One region of the Mesorhizobium sp. RSR565B genome, then DNA from elsewhere that is predicted to be linked to it. Evidence: riboswitches for the same ligand, from Rfam matches in the RefSeq annotation. Region 1 holds a riboswitch; the other holds the start of a gene.
What was found. Region 1 has a riboswitch for cobalamin ahead of ACYG9R_RS08615 (aromatic ring-hydroxylating oxygenase subunit alpha). Riboswitches for the same ligand answer to the same signal wherever they lie in the genome.

Region 1 (4,933 bases):
GCAACGACCAGACAGCACCTGCGGTCAATCCCTACAACTACCAGGACCATATCTACGACAAGAGCCGGCCGGAAAACCTTGCCTTCCTCGAACGGTTCCGGGCGCTGCTCGACGAATATCCGGCGGCCGCCGCGGTCGGCGAAGTCGGCGATTCGCAGCGTGGGCTGGAAGTGGTCGCCGCCTACACCGCCGGCGGCAAACGCGTCCACATGTGCTATTCCTTCGATTTCCTGGCGCCGGAAAAGATCAGCGCCGCCAAGGTGCGCCAGGTGCTGGAAGCCTTCGGCAAGGTCGCCAGCGACGGCTGGTCGTGCTGGGCCTTTTCCAACCACGACGTGATGCGTCCGGCCTCGCGCTGGGCCGCCGACGAGGCCGACCCGGCCGCCTATCTGAAGGTTATCTCGGCGCTGCTGATGTCGCTGCGCGGTTCGGTCTGCCTCTATCAGGGAGAGGAGCTTGGGCTTGGCGAAGCCGAGTTGCAGTTCGAGGATCTGCAGGACCCCTACGGCATTCGCTTCTGGCCCGAATTCAAGGGCCGCGACGGCTGCCGCACGCCGATGGTGTGGGATGCAACCGCCAGCAATGCCGGCTTTTCGACGGCCAAGCCCTGGCTGCCGGTGCCGGGCAAGCACTTGTCGCAAGCGGTCAATGTTCAGCAGGGCGACGCGGCCTCGCTGCTCGAGCACTACCGGCGCTTTCTCGGTTTCCGCCGCCAGCATCCGGCCCTGGCCAAAGGCGACATCGAGTTCATCGAAAGCGAGGGCGACACCGTCGCCTTCACCCGCCGTGAGGGCAATGAGCAGATCGTCTGCGTCTTCAATCTGGCCAGCAAGCCGGCCGAGGTCGATCTCGGTGGTCAGGCGCTGCTGCCATTGGCCGGGCACGGTTTTTCGGGACAATCCGGCACAGGTTCCATCCGCCTCGGCGGCTACGGCGCCTGGTTCGGGCGCATCGACTGAGTTTTTGACGAAACTGGATTTTTTGAGGAAATCCAGGTTCTCTAGGGAAATCACTGGGAGGAAATTATGGCCGATGTCACGCTGAGACAGGTGAAGAAATCATACGGCAATCTGCACATTCTCCACGGCATCGACCTCGACATAAAGTCGGGCGAGTTCATCGTCTTCGTCGGCCCGTCGGGTTGCGGCAAGTCGACCTTGCTGCGGTCCATCGCCGGGCTTGAGGAGATCACCTCCGGCGAGCTGAAGATCGCCGGCGAGGTGGTGAACGACGTGCCGCCTTCCAAGCGCGGCATTGCCATGGTGTTCCAGTCCTATGCGCTCTATCCGCACATGACCGTCTACGACAACATGGCCTTCTCGATGAAGATCGGCAAGGAAAGCAAGGCCGAGATCGACAAGCGGGTGCGGCAGGCCGCCGAAATCCTGCAGCTGACCAAATATCTCGACCGCCTGCCCAAGGCCATGTCGGGCGGCCAGCGCCAGCGCGTCGCCATCGGCCGGGCCATCGTGCGCAACCCGAAAGTGTTCCTGTTCGACGAGCCGCTGTCGAACCTCGACGCGGCGCTGCGCGTCGCCACCCGCATCGAGATCGCCAAGCTGAAGGAATCGATGCCTGCCACGACCATGATCTACGTCACCCACGATCAGGTCGAGGCGATGACGCTGGCTGACCGCATCGTCGTGCTGAAGGATGGCCATATCGAGCAGGTCGGCACGCCGATGGACCTCTACAAGAAGCCCGGCAATCTGTTCGTTGCCCAGTTCATCGGCTCGCCGGCCATGAACATCCTGCCGGCGACAATCGACAGGACGGGCAACCCGACAATCGTCAGCCATGTCGGCGGCCGCAAGGCAACGGTGCCGATCGCAACGCCGGCGTCAGCAAAGGGTGCGGCAGTCAGCTTCGGCGTGCGGCCGGAGGATCTGTCGGCCGCCACCGGCGCGGAATATCTTTTCGAGGGCGTGGTGGACTATGTCGAGCAACTCGGCGAGGTGCAGCTTGTCTATGTCGATATCGGCCGCGCTGACCTGCCGTTGGTGACCAAGCTGCCCGGCAATGTCGAGGTCAAGCGCGGGGCAAAGCTGCGACTGACCGCGGATGCCGGGGACCTGCACATCTTCGACGCCGATGGGCACTCCTTCTCGCTCAAGCCGGTGGAAGTGAAGGCGGCTTGAGATAGCTGCGTCGTACAGGCATGAAAAAAGAGCGGCGGGCCAGGCCCGCCGCTCTTTTTTAAGCTTCGGCTGTTAGTTGTTGCCGAACCGATCCCTGTCGCTGCTCTGAGGAACGAACTTCTGTTGGTCGTTCGACGAGTTCAGCAGCTTGTAGACCGCCGAGTTGGTGCCGGTCGACGAAGTGCGGGTGGTGTCGACGGCAGCGGCCGGCTGGTTGGCGCCATTGGAGCCATAATTGTCGCTGCCGGCAAAGGCAGCGCTCGAAACAGCCAGAACGGCTGCGGTGGCAAGAACAATCTTCTTCATTTTAGTCTCCTGAATTTTTCTGATGCCGCCAGCTGCAGCGGATAAGCCCGCCACGTGCTGGAAACCGGCTTTTAGCGGCCGAAAAGGTTACGGTCGGCACCGTGGGCAGGCGCCTGCTCGGCTGGAGCCGACTTCTCAACCGAAGCCGTATGGCCACTATCGGTCGACGTAATCGCAGGCTGGTTGGCGCCGTTCGAACCGTAGTTGTCGCTGCCGGCGAAAGCGCTGCCGGAGATGGCCAAAACGGCGGCGGCAGCAAGGATGATCTTTTTCATTTCAAATACTCCTGAATTTTTTGGGATCCCGAGAGCGACGGGTTAGCCGCCCTTCTTTGGTCGGGATCAGCGATTGCCGTAGAGGTCGCGGTCGGCGCCCTGAACGACAGGCTGCTTGTCAGCGTGCGCCGGCTTCTGAATGGAAGCCGTATACGAGCTGTCGACCGAGACGGCTGGCTGGTTCGCACCATTGGAAGCGTAATTGTCGCTACCGGCGAAGGCGCTGCCGGTGATCGCCAAAACGGCTGCGGCAGTGAGGATGATCTTTTTCATTTTTAGTACTCCAGTTTGTCTGTCCGTCTAGCGGCGTGTCTTGGGAGGAATTCGCGTCGTTCGGACAGCCCCGATGTGGGAAAGCCATAGGCTGGTTTCCAATCACGAAGTTGTTCCGTGTGGACCACGGTCCTGCACCTTGAAATTGTGCCAGGAAGTTCCTCTATGGTCATTTATCGCATTGTTTTCAGCTGCTTATGTCGAACCGAGTGGTTCGCTCCGGTGTCGGTTTCCGGGCCGTCGTTCACACCGTCCTGCACGCATTGTCAACAGAAACGAACCGTTCGGTTCGATTAGAGATTGCTAATAGTAACTTTTCGATACCGTTGAGCCCTTTTTGCCCCCGATCGGAACTGGATCCGCAGCGATTCGAAACGGCGATGATGGCGTCGCAAGAAACGTCTCAGCTCTTTGACCGGCGGCGGGGGGCGTATGCCGCGCGTGTCGCGCCGCATGGATATGATGTCGCTTTCATGCCGACGTCGCGATCGCTGCCGTGATTAGATGATGGCATCTCAGGTGCCGCTTCGTGACGACGCAGCGGAGAATTGGGAAGCCGGTCAGAATCCGGCGCTGCCCCCGCAACGGTGGTGGAGTTGAAGTCGCAACGGGAGACCACTGGGCAAGAGCCTGGGAAGGTGTCGCGATGGTCCGCAAGGACAACTCCAGAGCCCGGAAACCAGCCCGAGATGCATAGACTCGACTGATCGCGGTGGGCGGTCAAGAGGTGGATAGTGCATGTCCGGCGCCGCGCCGGCCTGCGTCCGATCCTTCCTCCATCACCACCAAGTTCAGTCCTTAACCCACGAGGACAGAACTATGGATACGCGCAACGACATGCTGAGGCTCCTGAACGGCCGCAAGCAAGGCTTTTCGCTGGAACAGCCCTTCTACACCGACCCGGACTATTTCAAGCTCGACATGGAGCTTATCTGGTATCGCGACTGGCTGTTCATCGGCCATGATTGCGAACTGCCGAAGCCCGGCAGCTATATCACCGTGCAGATCGGCGATTATCCGGTGGTGCTGGTCCGCGACCAGAAGGGCAACATCAACGCCTTTCACAATTCCTGCCGCCATCGCGGCAGCCGTGTCTGCAACACTGAGAAGGGCATGGCGGCAAAGCTTGTCTGCCCCTATCACCAGTGGACCTACGAGCTTGACGGCCGGCTGCTGTTTGCCCGCCAGATGGCCGACGGTTTCGACAAGAGCCAGTTCGGCCTGAAGCCCGTCGCCTGCGAGAGCGTCGGCGGCTATATCTTCATCTGCCTGGCAAAAGAACCTGCCGACTTTGCGCCGATGCGCGCCATGATAGAGCCCTACCTCAAGCCGCACGGGCTGAATGAAGCCAAGGTCGCCTTCGAGAGCACCATCATCGAGAAGGGCAACTGGAAGCTGGTCTGGGAAAACAACCGCGAATGCTATCACTGCGCCGGCAATCATCCAGAGCTGTGCAAGACATTCCCCGAAGCGCCGACGGTGACCGGCGTGCAGGGCGCCGACAGCGATCCGGAGATGCTGGCGCACTGGGCGAAATGCGAGGCGGCGGGCCTGCCGAGCAAGTTCCGCATCGATCCGGCCGGGCAATACCGCGCCACCCGCGCGCCGCTGCTGCGCGATGCCGTCAGCTACACGATGTCGGGAAAGCGCGCGGTGACGAAGAACCTGTCCGACACTGTTGCCGCCGACCGCATCGGCACCTTGATGCACTACCACTATCCGACGACTTGGAACCACATCCTGATCGACCATGCGGTCACCTTCCGGGTGCTGCCGATCAGCGCCACGCAAACCGCGGTGACGACCAAGTGGCTGGTGCACAAGGATGCGGTCGAGGGCGTCGACTACAACCTTGAGGAGCTCACCCATGTCTGGACCGAGACCAACGACCAGGACCGCCGCATCGTCGAGGAAAACGCCTTCGGCATCCTGTCGCCGGCC
Region 2 (4,933 bases), 2.9 Mb from region 1:
GTGACGCTGGGCATTCTGGCCGCTGTTTGCGGCTTTATCACCTGGCGCTATCTGCCGAAGTCGCTTTAGTCGCCGATCAGGCGGTTGCCTCAAGCGCTGCATGCCGCTCGCGCACCCAGTTGTGGAAGCGGTGCAGATCGTACTCCTCCGGCATCAGCACGCCGGCCGCGTGACGCATGGAGCGCAGGCCTTTCTGGTTGATCTCGCAGATCGCGGCATCCTCCTCCAGCACCTGGGTGCCGAAGGCGACGACATTGTCGATGTCCGTCTCAGCCAGCGCCTCGGGCGCGAACAGCCATTCGGCGGTGAGTTCGGTCTGTTCGGGACCGAGCGGCATCAGTCGCACCGTCCTGACATAATCGACATGGCCGACGATGAACATCGAGGGCAGGCTGGTGGCATAGGTCTGTCCGGCCGCACGCTCGGCTGGCGTCAGGCCCGGGAAGACCGGGCCATGGGCATGTCCGTCGCGCGACCAGGTCTCGGCGCCGGCGCGCAGGCCACCCGAAAACTCCGGTGCGTCATTGTCGGCATGGCGGACCCAGTCGGGGTCGTCGTGCCGGCTCATCAGGCCGCGGCCGTATATCGGCACCAGCCGAGACAGGTCCTTGTGGACGCCTGGGCAATGCAGGCACTCGTTGAAGTTCTCCCAGAAGATTTTCCAGTTGCAGTTCATCACCTTGCGCAGGACATGGCCTGATACCAGCGTTTCCAGCGGCCAGTTGGCGAGGTCGCCGGATGCGGGATCGAAGGAGGTCTCGGCGGAGCCGGCCGTCGCCTGCTGAAGGTTCACAAAGACAAAGCCGCGCCACACCGACAGCGCCACCCGGTAGAGCGGATGATCTGCCTTGTCGAAACCATCTGGCAGCGATTTCGAGGGAACGCGCACGAGATCGCCGCGCAGCGAGTAGGACCAGGCATGGTAGGGGCAAGTGATGAGCCGCGCTTTCAGCCGGCCCTCGCTTTCCTGGCAAAGCTGCGAGCCGCGATGCCGGCAGGTGTTGTGGAAGGCGCGCAACTCGCCGGTGTCGTCGCGCAGCACGACGATTTCCTGCGTGCCGACGCGGAATGTCCTGAATGCCAAAGGCTGGGCAAGATCGGCCTCGCGGCAGACGAGCAGCCAGCTTTTGTACCAGATGGCCTCGAGATCGCGCTGGTAAGCCTCGCTATCCCAATAGCCCGATGACGGTAGCGTCGGTTCGGCCCGGCTCAGGCCGTTATAGGGGTCGCGCTCGCTCGGGTTGGGATGCATGGCTGGCTTCCTATGAAGCGTCAGCCGACACCCCGGCAAATCGTTTGTCAATCAGAGTGCCGCATTGCCGGTTGCAGGCGCGGCGCATAATCATGTCGTGGACATGGGACATTCGGAATTGGGGGGATTCGGACGTGGCCGCACGACAGATGTCGCTTACGCCGGAGCTGGTCGCGCGCTGCTGGCGCGAGATCAGGGACCCCGGGCCTGATCCGGACGCGATGCATCTCGATGAAGCCGACTATGACGCGCTTCTGGATGAATTGCAGGTCGAACTCCCGGATAGCGAACCGCTATGGCTGTTCGGCTATGGATCGCTGATCTGGAAACCGGAAATAGATTATGTCGAGGACCGCGTTGCGCTGGCGCGCGGCTGGCATCGGTCCTTTTGCATGAACATGACGCGCTGGCGCGGCACCAAGGTCAGCCCCGGCCTGATGATGGCGCTGGACCGTGGCGGACAATGCAAGGGCGTCGCCTTTCGGCTGACCGACAATAACCGGCGCGAGCAGTTGGGCCGGCTTTTCCGGCGCGAAGTCACGCTGAAGCCGACAAGCTACCGGCCGCGCATGCTGAAGCTTGCAAGCGAGGCCGGACCGCTCAGGGCATTGGCCTTCGTGATCAACCGCAACGGCCTGACCTATTCCGGCCCGCTCGACGAAGGCAAGATCGTCGAAAGGCTGGCCACGTCCTGCGGGCACTGGGGATCGGGCGCCGACTATCTCTACAACACGGTGAAAAACCTTGAAGAGCGCGGCATTCACGATCGCCATCTGTGGCGGCTGCAGCGGCTGGTTGCCGAGCGGATCACCGCGTTGAACCCGTAACGCCGCATGGCGCATTCGCGCTGTTGGCCGGCGGAATTTGGTTTGCCGGATGCGGCCGTTTCAGCCTATAGTCATGCATGTCGTCGGTTCCGTTAGGGACCAAGAGGGAATGCGGTGAGGGCTGACTTGTTGCCCAATGCCGTGGCTGCCCCCGCAACTGTGTGCGGTAGTCCTCTCCAAGCCACTGAGGATTTTTCCTCGGGAAGGTGGGGAAGGGCGCTGATCCGCGAGCCAGGAGACCTGCCGGCGACAGGGAACTGACTTCGATGCCCTCGGGTGGAGGGCGAAAGGACAAGATATGAATACCGCTTCCGTCTCCCTCGGCGCATCCGTCTCCTCGCAGTCGCGCTTCATGCAGCTCGTGCTTAGCGCGTTTCTGGGCATTTTCGTCGTCGGCGTTGTCGGTTTCTCGCATATCGATGCGGTCCACAATGCGGCGCACGACTATCGCCATTCGATGGCGTTTCCCTGCCACTGACGAGGATCTGACATCATGAACCTGTTTCGCAACGTCGTGTTCATCGCGGCGATCGCAGGGCTCGTGGCGGGTGTCGCTCTCGCCTGCATGCAGGCCTACGCCACCGTGCCGCTGATCCTCAAGGCGGAGGTCTACGAAAAGGCTGGTGGCGGCCATGAGCATCAGCATGCCGCGGCGCCCGCCGCCAACGCTGCGGACACCGATGCCATGAGCACCGCCGCGCCGGCGGAAAATGCGGTGAGCAGCGCAGCACCGGCTGAAGCAGCCGCGCCGGCGGAGGACGAAGGCTGGGCGCCGGCCGACGGCTTCGAGCGTTTCGCCTTCAGTGTCGTCGCCAATATCGTCACCGGCATCGGCTTCGCGCTGGTCCTGGTGGCGGTTTCCGAGTTCGCCGGCGGCATCGGCAGCTGGCGCCAGGGCGTGTTCTGGGGCTTGGCCGGCTTTGCCGTGTTCACGCTGGCGCCAGGCCTCGGCCTGCCGCCGGAACTGCCGGCAATGCCGGCGGCCGATCTCATGCAGCGCCAGATCTGGTGGTGGGCAACGGTGATGACAACGGCGATCGGTCTTGCCCTTATCACCTTCCGCACGTCGGCGCCCCTGACCGTGCTCGCCGTCGTCCTGATCGTCGCCCCGCATATTGTCGGCGCGCCGCAGCCTGACAGTTTCGTAACGCCGATCCCGGAGGGCCTGCATCATCAGTTCGTGGTGGCGGTGACGCTGACCAATCTGGTGTTCTGGCTGGTGCTCGGCGCAGTTGTCGGTGTAGTGCGCGCGCGCTTCGCCGGCACCGCGACCAGCCTGCGCGACAGCTTTGCCTGATCGCAGTTTGACCTTCATCATCGGCGGTGCGCGCTCCGGCAAGAGCGCGCATGCCGAAACTTTGGCGACGGCGTTGCTGCCGCCATGGGCTTATATCGCCACCGCGCTAGCCTATGACGGCGAAATGCGCGAGCGCATCGCGCAGCACCGCTCGCGCCGTGGCGAGGGGTGGGCGACCATCGACGCCCCGCTTGATCTTGCAGGTGCGCTCGAGGCATTGCCGGACAACCAGCCGGTGCTTGTCGACTGCCTGACGCTTTGGCTAACCAATCATATGCTGGCCGATCATGATCTGGAGGGGGAGTGCCGGCGGCTGGCCGATGTGCTTTCGCGGCCGCGCGGACCGTGGTTCGTGGTCTCCAACGAAGTCGGACAAGGCATCGTGCCCGACAATGCGCTGGCACGCCGGTTCCGCGATGCCGCCGGCCGGCTCAACCAGCAGATCGCGGTCGTAGCTGATATGGTGCTTCTGATGGTGGCGGGGCTGCCGCTCAAGGTGAAATGAGATGACCGATATCGACACAAAAGACGAAGAGCGCCATCGCGCCAAGATGGCCAAGCGCAAGGCGGTGCAGGACGCCGAGGTCGCGGAAAAGACGGTCGAGAAGGGGCTGCTGATCGTCAACACCGGACCCGGCAAGGGCAAGACCACGGCTGCCTTCGGGCTGGCGCTGCGCATGCTCGGCTATGGCAAGCGCGTCGGAATGGTCCAGTTCATCAAGGGCAAATGGCACACCGGCGAGAAGGATGCCTTCGCGGCGTTTGGCGACCGCGTCGTCTGGCACACGATGGGCGAGGGTTTCACCTGGGAGACGCAGGATCTGAAGCGCGACATTAAGGCGGCCGAAGCCGCCTGGGCCAAGGCGCTGGAACTGATCGCCGATCCCTCGATCAGCCTCGTCGTGCTGGACGAACTGAACATCGCGCTGCGTTACGACTATCTCGATCTCGACAGAGTGGTGGCGGCGCTGAAAGCGCGGCGCGAAGGTCTGCATGTCGTCGTCACCGGCCGCAACGCCAAGCCGGCGCTGGTCGAGGCGGCCGACCTCGTCACCGAGATGGGCGTGACCAAGCATCATTTTTCGGCCGGCGTGAAGGCACAGCAGGGGATTGAGTTCTGAGGGGCTATCCTCACCTTTTACCCTCCCCCTTGTGGGGAGGGTCGATCCGCGAAGCGGAGCGGGGTGGGGGTCCTCGTAGGGCGCAGTCCCCCGCCCCGGCGCTTCGCGCCGACCCTCCCCACAAGGGGGAGGGTAAAGGAAGGGCGACGGTAAGCTCTCAGGACGTTACCGCGATAAGCACCGCCGACAGCAACCCGAACAGCCCAATCAGCAGATAGTCGGCGACCTGATAAAGTTTCAGCGCCCGCCTGATGTCCAGACTTTCCGCCTCGCGGCGGCCGCCTTCGCCCATGAAGGCATCGTTGACGACAACGCCGCCATAGCTGCGCGGGCCGGCGAGCGCCAGGCCGAGTGCGCCGGCCATTGCTGCTTCCGGCCAACCGGCATTGGGTGAGCGGTGCTTTTTGGCGTCGCGCCGCACTGCTTGCCAGGCGTT

Region 2: it holds a riboswitch for cobalamin, as region 1 does, so the genes downstream of both, ACYG9R_RS22775 (CbtB domain-containing protein) here and ACYG9R_RS08615 (aromatic ring-hydroxylating oxygenase subunit alpha) in region 1, are expected to answer to the same signal.

Annotation. Positions count from the first base shown of each region.
Region 1 covers NZ_JBTTIE010000001.1:1,809,181-1,814,113, reverse strand. Annotated here, with positions in the region: gene bglA (beta-galactosidase BglA) at 1-959, shown strand, start outside; gene ACYG9R_RS08635 (ABC transporter ATP-binding protein) at 1,026-2,138, shown strand; gene ACYG9R_RS08630 (DUF680 domain-containing protein) at 2,211-2,444, opposite strand; gene ACYG9R_RS08625 (DUF680 domain-containing protein) at 2,516-2,719, opposite strand; gene ACYG9R_RS08620 (DUF680 domain-containing protein) at 2,786-2,992, opposite strand; cobalamin riboswitch at 3,493-3,694, shown strand; gene ACYG9R_RS08615 (aromatic ring-hydroxylating oxygenase subunit alpha) at 3,812-4,933, shown strand, end outside.
Region 2 covers NZ_JBTTIE010000001.1:4,744,638-4,749,570, forward strand. Annotated here, with positions in the region: gene ACYG9R_RS22760 (MFS transporter) at 1-69, shown strand, start outside; gene ACYG9R_RS22765 (aromatic ring-hydroxylating oxygenase subunit alpha) at 77-1,252, opposite strand; gene ACYG9R_RS22770 (gamma-glutamylcyclotransferase) at 1,387-2,079, shown strand; cobalamin riboswitch at 2,147-2,341, shown strand; gene ACYG9R_RS22775 (CbtB domain-containing protein) at 2,378-2,557, shown strand; gene ACYG9R_RS22780 (CbtA family protein) at 2,573-3,376, shown strand; gene cobU (bifunctional adenosylcobinamide kinase/adenosylcobinamide-phosphate guanylyltransferase) at 3,369-3,881, shown strand; gene cobO (cob(I)yrinic acid a,c-diamide adenosyltransferase) at 3,883-4,497, shown strand; gene cbiB (adenosylcobinamide-phosphate synthase CbiB) at 4,655-4,933, opposite strand, start outside.